One region of the Streptomyces sp. NPDC002309 genome, then DNA from elsewhere that is predicted to be linked to it. Evidence: riboswitches for the same ligand, from Rfam matches in the RefSeq annotation. Region 1 holds a riboswitch; each other region holds the start of a gene.

The links. A riboswitch is a leader RNA that binds a small molecule or an ion and turns the genes downstream of it on or off. The one in region 1 is predicted to bind cyclic di-AMP.
Region 2: another riboswitch for cyclic di-AMP. It lies ahead of ACWCPM_RS24395 (M23 family metallopeptidase); the one in region 1 lies ahead of ACWCPM_RS19470 (transglycosylase SLT domain-containing protein).
Region 3: another riboswitch for cyclic di-AMP. It lies ahead of ACWCPM_RS03105 (M23 family metallopeptidase); the one in region 1 lies ahead of ACWCPM_RS19470 (transglycosylase SLT domain-containing protein).
Region 4: another riboswitch for cyclic di-AMP. It lies ahead of ACWCPM_RS06485 (M23 family metallopeptidase); the one in region 1 lies ahead of ACWCPM_RS19470 (transglycosylase SLT domain-containing protein).

Annotation. Positions count from the first base shown of each region.
Region 1 covers NZ_JBSFCI010000022.1:17,399-21,359, forward strand. The annotation lists gene ACWCPM_RS19465 (hypothetical protein) at 1-152, shown strand, start outside; cyclic di-AMP (ydaO/yuaA leader) riboswitch at 892-1,069, shown strand; gene ACWCPM_RS19470 (transglycosylase SLT domain-containing protein) at 1,073-1,555, shown strand; gene ACWCPM_RS19475 (HAD family hydrolase) at 1,519-2,397, opposite strand; gene fahA (fumarylacetoacetase) at 2,757-3,961, shown strand, end outside.
Region 2 covers NZ_JBSFCI010000030.1:95,372-99,332, reverse strand. The annotation lists gene ACWCPM_RS24410 (helix-turn-helix domain-containing protein) at 1-521, shown strand, start outside; gene ACWCPM_RS24405 (DUF6126 family protein) at 518-634, shown strand; gene ACWCPM_RS24400 (tyrosine-protein phosphatase) at 713-1,510, opposite strand; cyclic di-AMP (ydaO/yuaA leader) riboswitch at 1,958-2,124, shown strand; gene ACWCPM_RS24395 (M23 family metallopeptidase) at 2,129-3,112, shown strand; gene ACWCPM_RS24390 (SGNH/GDSL hydrolase family protein) at 3,348-3,961, shown strand, end outside.
Region 3 covers NZ_JBSFCI010000003.1:15,913-19,873, reverse strand. The annotation lists gene ACWCPM_RS03110 (PP2C family protein-serine/threonine phosphatase) at 1-848, shown strand, start outside; cyclic di-AMP (ydaO/yuaA leader) riboswitch at 1,064-1,243, shown strand; gene ACWCPM_RS03105 (M23 family metallopeptidase) at 1,255-2,301, shown strand; gene ACWCPM_RS03100 (PrsW family intramembrane metalloprotease) at 2,410-3,720, opposite strand; gene trmB (tRNA (guanosine(46)-N7)-methyltransferase TrmB) at 3,763-3,961, opposite strand, start outside.
Region 4 covers NZ_JBSFCI010000005.1:100,350-104,310, reverse strand. The annotation lists gene ACWCPM_RS06490 (M16 family metallopeptidase) at 1-715, shown strand, start outside; cyclic di-AMP (ydaO/yuaA leader) riboswitch at 914-1,079, shown strand; gene ACWCPM_RS06485 (M23 family metallopeptidase) at 1,092-1,844, shown strand; gene ACWCPM_RS06480 (GntR family transcriptional regulator) at 2,034-2,729, shown strand; gene ACWCPM_RS06475 (HPr family phosphocarrier protein) at 2,912-3,193, opposite strand; gene ACWCPM_RS06470 (GNAT family N-acetyltransferase) at 3,369-3,961, shown strand, end outside.

The DNA of each region.
Region 1 (3,961 bases):
CTCCTGCACATCCGCAACCCCTCCTCCACGAGACGGCCCACGAGGACCTCCGTATCCCGCTGCCCGACGGAACCCTGTCGTACGCGCGCGTACGGCGCCCGATCACCGACGAGCCCCACCGGCGCTCCCGGGGCACCCCCCGAACCGCCTGACCGACCCGACCGCACCCCGGCGTCGAGGCGGCGGGCGGCGGCGAGGCCCGCCTGCGAACGGGGACGCGGCGACCGGGCCCGCCGAGGATGCGCGGACGATCGTTACGACAACGACGCGCACCACGGGGGAGGTTCCGTCCTCACGCTGGAGATACGCGCACAGGCGGCGACCACGCCGGCTCACGTCCGCCGCCCGGCCGTTCCGCGCCACGTCCTCACCGCCCAGCGGGACATGCGCCGCGGCGCGCCACGAAGGGTGCGAGCCCACCCACCCCTCGCCCTTCGTGACGGGCGTCACTCACCCCTCCCGGGCGAGCCCGCGCCCGCCCGGGGTCCAGGACCCCGCGCACCAGGGGGAGTTTTTACCTGGAATTACCGAATACGACACTTTGCACTTGGCCTCGAAGCGGCCACCTCTCACACCCGAGGGACACACGCCCCACGAGCCGTCGATTGACTAGCACTTGGGCCTATTGCCCGATTTGCCACTCTTTCTGCAGGCGCGTGAGTTGGCTCACTCGCCCCCCTTCACGAGCCCCTCGCATCAACGGCGCGATCCACCGTTGCACATGGCCGAGTTGACGCTTTTCGACCGCAAAGGATCAAGGGTGACAAAAGGTCAGGAGGAAGATCAAATGCCGCAATGCCAGAAACGACCACTTGTTTCGGACATGTGCTCTCGCATACGTTCCGGGCCAGTCGGGCGGAACGCCGAATCCTGCCGCCGCCCGCGCCACCCATGACGGACTCACTCACCGCACGGCAGGAGCGGGGGACCCAGGTAGGCCGCCGGACCGGATGCCGCACTCCACGGCACACCGGAACGGCTCGGGGTGAAGTCGCACTCGCAAGAGAGCGGCCGGGCCCTCCCCGCCCGAACCCGACAGCTCACCTCGCAGGCGCCGGAGAGGACAGTCCCCATGACTGCAAACGGTCAGATCAGTCGTACTCGTACTGCCCGCATCGTCCGCAAGCTCGCCGTCGCCGGTACCGGCGCCGCCGTCCTCGCCCTGCCGCTCATCGGCGCGACCACCGCTTCCGCGGCGACGCCCGCGGCCATGCCCACGTCCGTCAAGTACTACTCGAACAACCTCGACGGCTGGATCCGCCAGTCGCTCGACATCATGGCGCAGAACGGGATCCCCGGGTCCTACAACGGCATCCACCGCAACATCATCCGGGAGTCCTCCGGCAACCCGAACGCCATCAACAACTGGGACTCGAACGCCGCCAAGGGCACCCCGTCCAAGGGCCTGCTCCAGGTCATCGACCCCACCTTCAAGGCCTACCACGTGACCGGCACGGCGTACGACCCGTACGACCCGGTCGCCAACATCACCGCCGCCTGCAACTACGCGGCCGACCGCTACGGCTCCATCGACAACGTCTTCGGCCCGTACTGAGCCTCGGCCAGCAACCGTTCGAGGACGACGGCGATGCCGTCGTCCTCGTTCGAGAGCGTGACCTCGTCGGCCACCGCCTTGAGCTCCGGGTGGGCGTTGGCCATGGCGACTCCGTACGCGGCCCAGTCGAACATGGGGATGTCGTTCGGCATGTCCCCGAAAGCGATGGTCCCCTCCGGGCCGAGGCCCAGATGCCGGGCCGCCAGCGCCAGCCCCGTGGCCTTGGTGACGCCGCACGGCTGGAGCTCGACCGTCCCCGGCCCCGACATGGTGACGGTCGCGAGCGAGTCGACCACCGCCCGCGCCACCGCCGCCAACTCGTCGTCGGACAGGGTCGGATGGCGCAGCAGCACCTTGCTGATCGGCTCGCACCACAGGTCGTCGCGGCGATCGATCCGCACCGCGGGCAGTGTGGGGTGCGGCATCAGATAGCCCGGCTCGATGAGGGTGAGCCCGTCGACACCGTCCTGGTCGACGGCCGCGTACACCTGGCCGACCTCGGCCTCGATCTTGCCGAGCGCGGTCTCGGCCAGCTCCCGGTCCAGCGTGACGGACCACAGCAGAATGTCCGCGTCGGCGTCGTACAACTGCGCGCCCTGCCCGCACACCGCGAGCCCGCCGCCGCCCAGGACGTCCAGCAGCGGCCGTACGCGCGGCGCCGGCCGGCCGGTCACCACCAGATGCCGGGCCCCGGCCGCCGAGACCCGCGCGAGCGCGGCGAGAGAGCGGTCGGAGACCGTGTCGTCGCCGCGAAGCAGCGTTCCGTCCAGGTCAGTGGCGATGAGGGCGTAGTCGGTGCGCGCGTACTCGGTGTGCGCGGCATATGCGATGGGTGCGGCCATGATCAGAGAATACGGACACCGCACCCCCGCTGTTCATTCCCAACTACCGTCCCACTGTCCGCTTTTCACTCTCCCGTGGCGCCTGCCGGCTCCTTGATCGTGGTGTTGGCTCCCCGACGGCCCGGAAGAGGGTCCCGAAGCCCTTGAGGGGCAGGCAGGACGACGTTCGCCAGGTTCGTCATGTGCCGGCATGGTGCTGTCCCGTGTCGCCGGACAGGTTTCCGGAACCCCGGGGTGGTATGCATTTCTGGACATTCGGAATCTTCTACGCCTGTCGGACACTGCCCAACGGTGGTGCCGCAGCCGTAACGTGATCCACGACCGCATGGACCGCGCGTACGAAAGTGAGGCAGCACCCCATGCCCCCCTTCGATGTCCCCGAGGGCGACCCCTTCGGACCGCACAACCTTCCGTACGGCGTGTTCTCGCCCGCCGGGTCCGCCGAACGCACGGTGGGTGTCCGCCTCGGCGACCACGTCCTCGACGCCGGCGCGGCAGCACTGGCGCTCGGCTCCCCGTACGCCGAGCTGCTGGCCCGGCCGACCCTCAACCCGCTGCTCGCGGCAGGCCCCACGGCCTGGTCGGACGTCCGGCGCGCGCTGACCGCCTGGGTCACCGTGCCGTCCCACCGCGAGTCGCTCGCACCCCTGATGCACCCGCTGTCCTCGGTGACCCTGCACCTCCCCTTCGAGGTCGCGGACTATGTCGACTTCTACGCCTCCGAGAACCACGCGCGAAACGTCGGCCAGATCTTCCGTCCCGACGCGGCGGACTCCCTCACCCCCAACTGGAAACATCTGCCCATCGGTTACCACGGCCGCTCCGGCACGGTCGTCGTCTCCGGCACCGACGTCGTCCGTCCCTCCGGCCAGCGCAAGGCCCCGGCCGACGCCGAGCCTGTCTTCGGCGCTTCCGTGCGCCTCGACATCGAGGCCGAGGTCGGCTTCGTGGTCGGCGTCCCCTCGGCGATGGGCACACACGTGCCGCTGTCCGGCTTCCGCGACCACGTCTTCGGCCTGTGCCTCCTCAACGACTGGTCCGCCCGCGACATCCAGGCCTGGGAGTACGTCCCTCTCGGCCCGTTCCTCGGCAAGTCCTTCGCCACCTCGGTGTCGGCGTGGATCACCCCGCTGGACGCGCTGGACGAGGCACGGGTCGCTCCACCCGGGCGGACGCACCCCCTGCTGCCCTACCTGGACGACGCCGAGGAGGAGCCCGGCGGCTACGACCTCCGCATCTCCGTCGCCCTCAACGGCCACGTGATCGCGGAGCCGCCCTTCTCCACCATGTACTGGACGGCCGCCCAGCAGCTCGCCCACATGACCGTCAACGGCGCCTCCCTGCGCACCGGCGACCTGTACGGCTCGGGCACGGTCAGCGGTCCGGAGGAGGGCCAGCGCGGTTCGCTCCTGGAGCTGACCTGGAACGGCCGTGACACCCTCGAACTGCCCGTCGGCAAGCGGACGTTCCTGGAGGACGGCGACGTCGTGACGATGACGGCCTGGGCTCCGGGTCCGGGCGGCGTGCGCGTCGGGCTCGGCGAGGTCACGGGCCGCGTCGTGGC
Region 2 (3,961 bases), on a different contig from region 1:
AGGCCGCCGCACGTGCGGCGGGACTGTCACCCGCCCATCTCTCCCGGCTGGAGACCGGGCAGCGCCAGCCCTCGCTGCCGATGCTGCTGGCACTGGCCCGTATCTACAGTACGACCGTCTCGGAGCTGCTGGCTGAGACGGTCCCCGACCGGGATGCCGTCGTACGCGCCGCCGACATGGAGTCCACGGCTGCGGCCGGCTGGACGTACTGGCAGGCCGGCGCCTCCGGGCGGGGCATGCAGGCCCTGCGGGTGCACGTGCCGTACGGCTCGCAGGGCGACATCGTCCGGGTGCACGCCGGTGAGGAGTGGCTGTACGTCCTCACGGGGCGGCTGCGGCTGCGCCTGGGTGACGCGGCTCACCTGCTCGACCCGGGTGACAGTGCCCACTTCGACTCCCTGACCCCGCACCTCATCGCCGCCCAGGACCCGGGCGGGGTCGACCTCCTGTTCGTTCACACCTTGCTGCAGAGCCCCACGGCCGCGCTGTGCCTCGGCCCCGTCACAGGAGACATGCCATGAGCGACATCGAACAAAAGCTTCCCCGGGGCATCTGGCTCCGTCTGCTGATCTACATCGTGGCGGGGCACCTCTTCGCCGCCTTCCTCTACCTGCTGTTCGAGGTCGGGGCCTAGTAGTACCGCGTCGGCCAAGGTTCGCCCCGCTCCTCGCGGGCGAACCTCGTCCGACGCGGCGCCAGTGGCCCCCAGGGGTCAGTCGAGCAGGCGCTCGCGCAGTCGCTCCCGGGTCTCCGGGGTGACGCCGAGCGCCTGTGCCAGATAGGTGTCGACGTCGCCCCAGGTCTTCTCGACGGTCTCGAACGCCGCCGACAGATACTCCGCGCGCGCGTCGAAGAGGGGGCTCAGCAGCTCCATGACCTCGGGCGACCAGGACGGGCCGGAGTCGCCGCCGCGGTGCATCTTGTAGCGGCGGTGCTTGACGTTGGACTCCAGGTAGTCGGCGAGGATCGCCTCGCGCTCCACGCCGACCGCCAGCAGCGTGACGGCGATCGACAGGCCGGCGCGGTCCTTGCCCGCCGCGCAGTGCATCAGCGCGGGGACACTGTCCTCGGCGAGCGCGTGCAGCACCTGGGAGTGCTCGGCGGTGCGCTCCGTGACGATCGCGCGATACGACGCGATCATCCGGTCCGCGGCCTTGCCGTCGGCCAGGACATTGCGCAGTTGCTCCAGGTCCCCGTCCCGGACCATCTTCCAGAACTCGGCGCCGTCCGCCGGGTCCGTCAGCGGCAGGTTCACGTTGCGCACGCCCGGCAGCTCCACGTCCGGGCCCTCCAGCTCCTGGTCCGCGGCGTTACGGAAGTCGAAGACCGTGTGCAGCCCCAGGGCGGCCAGGAACACGGCGTCCTCCGCGGTGGCGTGCGCGAGGTGGCCGCTGCGGAACAGCACTCCGTGCCGCACCCTGCGCCCGTCCACCGTCGGCAGCCCGCCCACGTCACGGAAGTTGCGCACTCCGGCCAGCTCGGGCTCGGTCGACGGCACCTGCTGCGTCACGGGGGCTCCCTCCCATCGCCCCGCCGGCGCTGCTCGCCGTCGGGCACTTCCCTGACGATACGACACGCGTTCTCACATCCATGAGTTGTCCACAGGTGGTCGCCCGGGAGTGATGAAAGCGGGGGAGTGGACGGTTATCGACGCATATGCACCTTCTGCCCCAATCGCGTGCTTCGCTCCAACTCGTCGCGGAACAGGGAGACCTGGAGCGGAGTCACGTGAGCAGTGTCATATCCGTGACCGAGCGTCGTTCGTCATGACCACGCAATTCACATGGCTTCAAGGGCGTTTACCGGATTCACATGCGTCCCGATGCACGGAGTGTGACCGGAATTGGGGTGAAAGGATCAACGAAACGGTGTTCCGGCGGAACCTCTCGCTTGTCCCGTTGCGTCTCGGTCGCTTACGTTCCACCCGATCCGGACGGACGCCGAATCCTGCCGCCGCCCGGTGCCCGCGCCAACTCACCCGTGTACGGCAGGAGCGGGGGACCCACAGGCAGAACAGCCTGTCCCGGTCTCCGGAACAGGCTCGGGGTAAAGCCGCGTCCCCGCGCGGCCGGACATCTCCAGTCCGCACCCGACAGCTCACCTCGCAGGCGCCGGAGAGGAACTCGCCATGCCCGCGAAGGGTAAGCACCGCCGTCCGAAGACCCAGCGCTTCACCCGATCCATAGCCGTCGCCGGAACCGGTGGTGCCGCGCTGGCCCTCCCGCTGATGGGGGCCGCCGGCGCCCACGCCACCACGGCGCAGTCCGCCGCGGAGAAGGCCGTCTCGTCGATCCCGGCCCAGAAGACGGCCGTTCGGCAGCACGTCACCGAGAAGCAGCCCGCCGTGAAGCAGTCCGCCGACCGGTCGGGTGCCCGGACGTATTCCGTGCGGGCGGGCGACTACCTCTCGAAGATCGCCGACGAGCAGAACGTCAGCGGTGGCTGGCAGCGGCTCTACGAGGACAACCGGGAGGCCGTCGGCGGGAACCCGGCGCTCATCCACCCGGGTCTGAAGCTGACGATAGGCCAGAGGGCCGCGGCGAACACCGACGAGCCGGCCTCCTCCACCGCTGCCCCCTCGGCGAAGTCGTCGTCCGCGGAGACGCCTCAGTCCTCGGAGCGGTCCGCGGAGACCGCGCAGGCGCCCGAGTCCGCCGCGGACCAGGCTTCCGCCGCCCCGGCCGCGGACACCGCCCCCTCCACCGGGTTCTCCGCCCCCGTGGAGGGTGCCGGCATAGGCACCGCCTACCGCGTGACGGGCAGCATGTGGGCCAGCGGCTACCACACGGGCGTCGACTTCGCCGCCGCGAGCGGCACCCCGCTCAAGGCGGTCGGCGAGGGCACGGTCGTCTCCGCGGGCTGGGCCGGTTCCTACGGCAACCAGGTCGTCATCAAGCTCGCCGACGGCTTCTACGCCCAGTACGCCCACCTGTCCTCGCTGTCCGTCTCCGCCGGTCAGACCGTGGGCGCGGGCCAGCGGATCGGCCTGTCGGGCTCGACCGGCAACTCCACGGGTCCGCACCTGCACTTCGAGATCCGCACCACGCCGGACTACGGCTCGGACGTCGACCCGGTCGCCTACCTGGCCTCCAAGGGCGTCCCGATCGGCTGACGCACGCGCCGCTCATGCCGCAGAAGGCCGGTCCCCGATCCAGGGGGCCGGCCTTCGGTGTCGACCGTGTCCATGGCGTCGCCCGTTTCCGTCGGGGCCTATTCCGCAATTGACCAATCCTTTGGCCGTGGCCTTTCTCACCGCGCGTCAACCCCTTCCTACGGTCGCGTAGGTCACATTCGAAGGGGAATCATGTCCCGACGTGGCAGACGATTCGAAGAATGACAGCAGATCAGTGATCGGGTCGTACGTGGCGGTGGGGGACAGTTTCACCGAGGGCGTCGGCGACCCCGGCCCCGACGGGGCGTTCGTCGGCTGGGCCGACCGGTTCGCCGTACTGCTCGCGGACCGCCGACCCGAGGGCGACTTCCAGTACACCAACCTCGCCGTGCGCGGCAGGCTGCTCGACCAGATCGTGGCGGAGCAGGTCCCGAGGGCCGCCGGACTCGCGCCGGACCTGGTCTCGTTCTGCGCCGGCGGCAACGACATCATCCGTCCGGGCACCGACCCGGACGACGTGGCGGAGCGCTTCGAGCGCGGGCTCGCCGCACTGCTCCCGGCCGCCGGGACCGTCCTGGTGACCACCGGCTTCGACACCCGCGGCGTCCCCCTGCTCAGGCATCTGCGCGGCAAGATCGCCACCTACAACGGCCATGTGCGGGCCATCGCCGACCGGTACGGCTGCCCGGTGCTCGACCTGTGGTCGCTCAAGTCCGTCCAGGACCGCCGTGCCTGGGACGACGACCGTCTGCACCTGTCGCCCGAGGGGCACACGCGCGTGGCACTGCGCGCCGGTCAGGCCCTGCGCCTGGCCGTCCCCGCCGACCCGGAGCAGCCCTGGCCGCCGCT
Region 3 (3,961 bases), on a different contig from region 1:
CCGAGCTGATCACCGTGGCCACGGTCGCCGGACTCGCCGTGGTGGTCAACGTGCTCGTCCGGCGCAGTCACGCCCGCCTCGACTCGGCCTGGGAGATCGCCGAGGCCGCCCAACTGGCGGTGGTGCCGGAGCCGATGGAGCGGATCGGCGGGTTCGAGATCGCCGCGCGCTACCAGGCCGCTCAGGCGGACGCCTTCATCGGCGGTGACCTCTACGCGGTGCAGGACAGCCGGTACGGACTGCGACTGGTGGTGGGGGACGTGCGGGGCAAGGGCATGGGAGCGGTCGCGGCGGTCGCGGTGGTCATCGGGGCGTTCCGGGAGGCCGCCGAGCAGGAGCCGACGCTGGAGGCGGTCGCGGGGCGGCTGGAGAGGGCGCTGGCCCGCGAGGACACCCGCCGGGGCGGGATCGATGCCGTCGAGGGGTTCACCACCGCCGTGCTCGCCGAGATCCCGCACGACGACGGCGTCGTACGGATCCTCAACCGGGGCCATCCGCCGCCGCTGATGCTGTACGCCGACGGCACCGTGCGCCCTCTGCCCGCCCGCGACCCGGCACTGCCGCTGGGGATGGGTGAGTTGGGCTCGTGGCCGGCCTGTGCGGAGGAGACCCCGTTCCCGGGCGGGGCGACGCTGCTGCTGTACACCGACGGCCTGACCGAGGCGCGCGACGCGCGGGGCGTCTTCTACGATCCGGTGGCCCGGCTGGCCGGCCGGACCTTCCGCGGCCCCGGCAGCCTCCTGAGCGCGGTGACCGAAGAGGTGCACCGGCACTGCGGTGGGGGCACCACCGACGACATGGCGCTGCTCGCGGTCCGGCGGCCCGACGGCGAGTGTCACCCGGGGTGATCGGGCGGGAGCCCTCCGCATAACAACTGATACACCGTCAGATGTGGAGATCGCTCCGGGTGGCGGTCAACTCGCCCGATTTTCGCCGCTCATGAACCCGTACGTCCCGACAGAAAGCGTTAATGATCAAGTGGAACAGCTTGGAAATCATGCCCCGGTTCTATTAACGTCCGATAACGCAGCGCGGTCGTCCCAGCCGTCACAAGAGGCGGCTCCGTGCGCACGCGCCGAATCCCGCGCGAGGCCCTCACCGGCCGCACAAGGGAACCGGGGAACCATCACATTGGGGTGAATCGGGTGTATGCCGCCGTAGCGGTACGGCTGGTATACGCGCGTAGGAGACCTTCCTGCTCCGAACCCGTCAGCTAACCCGGTAGGCGAGAAGGAAGGAAAGGAGTACGCCCACGTGGCGTCCAATCGGCCTGCCCCACAGGCCCCGTTCGTGCCGGAACAGCGCACCGCCGACGGCACCGACACATTCGTCTACGGCGCGCCGCGCACCGACGAGGGCCCGTGGGAGGAGTGGAATCCCAGCGCGGAGACCCTCCGTCCCGTGCGCGGCCGGCACCGTGTCGGCAAGCAGCGCGGCGGCGGGCTCGCCCGCAGCTCCACCGTCCTCGGCGTCGGTGTCATAGCGGCGGTCGGCGCGGGCGGCATGGCGAGCGCGAACACCGGCAAGCCGCCGGTGTCGATCTCGATGCCCGACCTTCCCAACGTCGGCTCGCTGATCTCCGACGACAGCGCCGACTCCGCCGGCACCAAGACCGCGACCGCCCCCCTCAGCAGCCTCGCCACGGCCACCGTGGACACCGCTGAGGGCACCACCGACGCCGGTGAGACGCTGCGCGCCCGCATCATCGCGCAGGCCGAGCAGCAGCAGGAGCAGGTCGAGAGCAAGGCCGTCGCCGAGGCCGTGGCCGCCGCCGAGAAGGCCGCCGCCGATGCCGCCGCCAAGGCGGAGGAGGAGGCCAAGGAGAAGGCCGCCGCCGCCAAGGCGAAGGCCGAGGAGGAGGCCCGTCAGAAGGCCGAGGCCGAGCGGCTCGCCGCGCTGGCAAAGCAGTTCACGCTGCCGACCTCCTCGTACACCCTCACCTCCACCTTCGGTCAGGCCGGCGCCCTGTGGTCCTCCGGCTACCACACCGGACTCGACTTCGCCGCGCCGACCGGCACCCCGCTCAAGGCCGTCCACAGCGGCACCATCACCGAGGCCGGCTGGAACGGCTCGTACGGCTACAAGACCGTGCTGACCCTCGACGACGGCACCGAGATCTGGTACGCCCACCAGTCGTCGATCGGCGTCAGCGTCGGCCAGAAGGTCGCCACCGGCGATGTGATCGGCCGCGTGGGCGCCACGGGCAACGTGACCGGCGCGCACCTGCACATGGAGGTGCACACCGGGGGCGGTGGCATCGACCCGCTGGCCTGGCTGCAGAGCAAGGGCCTCAACCCCTGAGAATCCCGGCACGGGTCTCTCGCGAACCCCGGCGGTCCTGACGGCAACCCCCCGACGTCAGGACTGCCGGTTTTCGCTTGTCCGGACCCGTTTCGCGCCCTGCTCGTGCTACGACCGGTACGGGTTGTACGCCGGGTAGGGCGCCGCGGGCCCGTACACCGGCGCCCAGCCGTGGACCGGCGGCATCGGCACGGGCATCGGCGGCGCGGTCGCCCGCGCCGCGTACTCCAGGGCCGGGCCGGCGATCTCCCGGCGGTTCCACAGCTCCTGGAGCAACTCGCGTTCCCGTACGACGAAGTCCGCGCGGGCCCGGCCCAGACGGCCCCGGCGCCGGAGGAAGGCCAGGGACGTGGCGTAGGCCTCGTACCGCGCGACCGCGCGGGCCGCAGGCTTGCCGAGATGGTGCCCGGCGTACTGGCGGGCCAGTCGGCGCGCCCGCATCGAGCCGAGGGCGAACGGCTGCGGCGGTGAGAGCCAGCCGGCCACGACATAGGCCGGGAGTTCCTCGCGCACGGTCCGCAGTTCGCGCTGCCGCGTCCAGATCACCAGCCAGGTCAGCAAACCGAACGCGGGGACCATGAAGCCGCCGTACACCGCGAAGAATCCGTAGTCGCCGAAGGTCGCCGAGCCGTTCCAGAAGGCGTGCATGCCCATCGCGAGCAGCAGCCCGGCCGGGGGCAGCAGGACGCGGCGCAGCCGCTGGCGCTCCCCGGCGAGCGCGGCGATGCCGAAGCCGATGCCGGTGAGCACGGTGAACAGGGGGTGTGCGAACGGGGACATGATGACCCGCACGAAGAAGGTCGCGGCCGTCACGGAGGAGATCCCGCTGTCGCCGGCCAGCTGGTCGGTGCCGAAGGCGGTGCCCAGGTAGAGGATGTTCTCGGTGAAGGCGAAGCCGGTGGCGGTGACGCCGGCTATGACGACGCCGTCGAGGATTCCGGTGAAGTGCCTGCGCCGGAACAGGAAGAGCAGCAGGATCGCGGCCGCCTTCGCGGACTCCTCGACGACCGGGGCCACGAGCGTGGCGCCCCAGGTGTCCGCGCTGGTCGGATCGGCGGTGGCGGTCGCTATCCACCGGGTCGCGAAGCTGTTCGCGATGATGGCTATCAGCGCGGCCGCGCAGGCGCCCCATGAGAAGGCGAACAGCAGGTTCCGCCAGGGGCCGGGCTCGACCCGGTCCAGCCAGCGGAAGGCGGCTATCAGCAGCGGCACGGGCAGGACCGCGAGGCCGAGACCGACCAGGAAGCCCTGGGTGCCGGTCTGTTCGCGGACCAGAGCGAGGATCACCAGGCCCGACAGGGCGAGCAGGGTGATCAGCGCGCCGTACCGCACCCACCGCTTGTGCCACCAGTGCGCGTGCCGCAGGGTGCCGCCGGCGGGGATGCCGGGGTTCGTCGGGTACGGGGAACTGATCGCCACGGCATCGACCCTAACGAGCGGAGAGGCGAACGAGGGAGGGATTTACCGCTGACCTGTGGGTGCCGCGCGGCGGAAGAGCAGGTCGTTCACGACATGACCCTTCTCCAGCCCCTGCCCCTCGAAACGGGTACGGGGGCGGAAGTCGGGGCGTGGCGCGAAACCGCCGCCGGGCCGGGTGTTCGCGAAGCCGGAGTGCGCGGTGAGCACCTCCAGCATCACCTCGGCGTACGGCTCCCAGTCC
Region 4 (3,961 bases), on a different contig from region 1:
GCTCGGCGAGACCCTCGGCGCCTGGGCCGGCTCGCAGGCGCAGCCGCGTCCCCTGCCGCCGGTGACGGCCGACGACACCGGCCGCGTGGTGATCGTCGACCGTCCCGGCGCCGTCCAGACCCAGCTGCTGATCGGCCGCGTCGGGCCCGACAGGCACGACCGCGTCTGGGCGGCCCAGGTACTCGGCACATACAGCCTGGGCGGCACCCTCACCTCCCGTCTGGACCGCGTCCTGCGCGAGGAGAAGGGCTACACCTACGGGGTGCGTTCGTTCGGTCAGGTGCTGCGCTCCGCGCCCGACGGCAGCGGTGCCGCGATGCTCGCCATCAGCGGTTCCGTGGACACACCGAACACCGGTCCCGCTCTGGAGGACCTCTGGACGGTGCTGCGCACGCTCGCCGCGGAGGGGCTCACGGACGCCGAGCGGGACGTCGCCGTGCAGAACCTCGTGGGTGTGGCGCCGCTGAAGTACGAGACCGCGGCGGCCGTCGCGGGGACCCTGGCCGACCAGGTCGAGCAGCACCTCCCCGACGACTACCAGGCGACGCTGTACCAGCAGCTCGCCGCCACCGGCACCGTCGAGGCGACCGCGGCTGTCGTCAGCGCCTTCCCGGCGGATCGTCTGGTGACGATCCTCGTGGGTGACGCGGCGCAGATCAAGGCGCCCGTCGAGGCCCTCGGCATCGGCGAAGTCACGGTCGTGTCGGCCGAGTAGGGCCGGCGACCGGCACGCGCGTGGGGCCCTGGTGACTGATGTGTCACCAGGGCCCCCTTATGTCCCAATTGGGGGAGAGGTTTCCTGTCTGACCTGTGGGATGCGCTACAAAAGCCCGAATGTGTTTGGGGATTGAAAGATGTCCCGCTTAGCGTCGTCCGGGCTGTCCGTCACGCAGTGCGCCGCGTCCGCGGCACCGGGCAGTCATCGCCGAGTCCCCGTACGGCGCGAGCCAGGGGAGCCGGGGACCCAACCATGAAGTCCCTGGGGTGAATCGGACGCCCGCGCACGGCGAGGGAGTCCGTAGGAGACCTTCCTGCTCCGAACCCGTCAGCTAACCCGGTAGGCGAGAGGGAAGGAAAGGACCAGCCACTACATGGCGTTCACGCGCGCCACCGGGAAGCATCGTCGTCCCAGCCGGACGAAGCGCACCACCGCCCGCGCCGCGGGAGTCGCGGCCCTCACCACCACCGGCGTCCTCGGCACCCTGGCCGTTCCCGCGCTCGCCGACGAGCCCGTGGCCGAGCAGACCGGCCTGCTCCCGGTCATCAGCATCGGCGACGCCGTCGCCGCGCAGATAGACGCCCAAGCCGTCGCCCAGCGGCAGGCGGCCGCGGAGGCCGAGGCCGAGAAGAAGGCCGAGGCCGCCGCCAAGAAGCGCGCCGAGGAGGCCCGCGAGGCCGAGGAGCGCGCCGCCCGTGCGGCCGAGCGCAAGCGCCTCAACACCTTCGTGTCGCCGATCGGCGGTTCCTACGTCTCCACCGGCTACCGGGCCGGCGGTGCCCTGTGGTCCTCCGGCAGCCACACCGGTGTCGACTTCCACGCGGCGAGCGGCACGCCCGTGCGCGCGGTCGGCTCCGGCACGGTCGTCGAGGCCGGCTGGGGCGGTGCGTACGGCAATCAAGTAGTGATCAAGATGAACGACGGCACGTACACCCAGTACGGTCACCTGTCGTCCTTCTCGGTCTCGGTGGGCCAGACGGTCACCCCGGGGCAGCGGATCGCCCTGTCCGGGGCCACCGGCAACGTCACCGGGGCGCACCTGCACTTCGAGGCCCGGACGACGGCGGAGTACGGCACGGACATCGATCCGCTCGCCTACCTCCGCTCGCACGGCGTCGGCGTCTGACGGCGCCGTCCCCGCCTCCCGTGGCCCCGGCTCTCCCCGAGCCGGGGCTTTCGGCGTTTCGTCCACCTGTATGTCCAAAAAATATGCATGGATTCCGGCCCGCCATCGGAAATTCCGGCTCATTGCAATAGAGTCACGGAACACACGTCAGTCGTCGGCGTTTCACGGGGATTAAGGCGGAGGTCGGTCATGCGTATTCCGGCGCATTCGGTGTGCACGGCCATCCGGGACGACATCGTCGCGGGTGTCTACGAGCGTGGCGGCCGGCTCACCGAGGAGCTCCTCGCGCGCCGCTACGGCGTCTCGCGCGTCCCCGTCCGCGAGGCCCTGCGCACGTTGGAGGCCGAGGGCTTCGTGGTGACCCGGAGGCACGCGGGCGCGTGCGTCGCGGAGCCGACCGAGCAGGAGGCCGCCGACCTTCTGGAGATGCGCCTGCTGCTGGAGCCGCTCGGCGCCGCGCGGGCCGCGCAACGGCGCACCGAGGCCCATCTGAAGGTGCTGCGGGGCCTGGTCCGGTTGGGTCAGGAGCGGGCCAGGCGGGGCGGCAGCGAGGATCTGCGCTCCCTGGGCGGCTGGTTCCACGAGACGCTCGCCCAGGCTTCCGGGAGCCCCGCGCTGATCGCGATGCTGACCCAGTTGCGGCACAAGATCGCCTGGACGTACGCGGTGGAGGCGCCCGCCAGCCTCGCGGAGTCCTGGGCGGAGCACGGCGCGATCGTGGACGCGGTGGCGCGCGGCGACGGCGAGCGGGCGCGCGCGGTCACGGCGGTGCACGCCGAGCGCGCGACCGGCGCGCACCGGCTCCGCCTCCCCGGCGGCGGCGATCGCGCGGACCGTGTGAGGACCTCGCAACATGCCGTAAACATGTCGGGCCTCCGGCATTAACACGGGCACCGTATACAAAGAAAGTGATAATCGGTGGCGGTGTATTTCCGCTGCCCTTTTCGTCATGCCTGGAATTCCCTCGGACCGCGTGGCGAAAGTACGGTCGAGCGGGCCGGCGGGAAAACGGCGCGGCCGCGCCGCCCGGAATGGGCGACGCGGCCGCAGAAATGCCGTCAGCGGGTTCAGACGGTCTCGGGGAGCTCCTCGAGACCCTCCGCCACCAGCTTGGCCAGACGGTCGAGCGCGGCGTCCGCGCCCTCGGCGTCGGAGGCCAGGACGATCTCCTCGCCACCCTGGGCGCCCAGACCCAGGACGGCCAGCATGGAGGCCGCGTTGACGGGGTTGCCGTCCGCCTTGGCGATCGTCACCGGGACGCCTGCGGCCGTGGCGGCTCGGACGAAGATGGAGGCGGGGCGGGCGTGGAGGCCCTCGGCCCAGCCGACGTTGACGCGGCGCTCAGCCATGTGATGCTGCCCTTCGGGTGTTCAGGGTTGTCTAGACCAGTTTCCCATATCGCGAAGCGTGCCCGGACGGGACCTGCGTCACGTCCGGACGGCACCGGACCGCGGCCTCGGTCCGGTGTGCCCCTCCACACACTGCCTCGCGCCGCTGTCGTACGCGAGCCGTACTCTGGGGCCCATGCAGAGCCCGTCGGACCGGCACGAGTACCCCGCCCACTGGGAGGCCGACGTGGTGCTGCGCGACGGCGGCACCGCACGCATCCGGCCCATCACCGTCGACGACGCCGAGCGCCTGGTCAGCTTCTACGAGCAGGTGTCGGACGAGTCGAAGTACTACCGGTTCTTCGCGCCCTACCCGCGCCTGTCCGCGAAGGACGTCCACCGCTTCACGCACCACGACTTCGTGGACCGGGTGGGACTCGCGGCCACCATCGGCGGCGAGTTCATCGCCACCGTACGCTACGACCGCATCGGCGCCGACGGCATGCCCGCGTCCGCCCCAGCCGACGAGGCCGAGGTCGCCTTCCTGGTGCAGGACGCCCACCAGGGGCGCGGCGTCGCCTCCACCCTGCTGGAGCACATAGGCGCCGTCGCCCGGGAGCGTGGCGTCCGTCGCTTCGCCGCCGAGGTGCTGCCCGCCAACAACAAGATGATCAAGGTGTTCACGGACGCCGGGTACACCCAGAAGCGCAGCTTCGAGGACGGCGTCGTACGCCTGGAGTTCGACCTGGAACCCACCGACCGCTCGCTCGCGGTGCAGCGCGCGCGTGA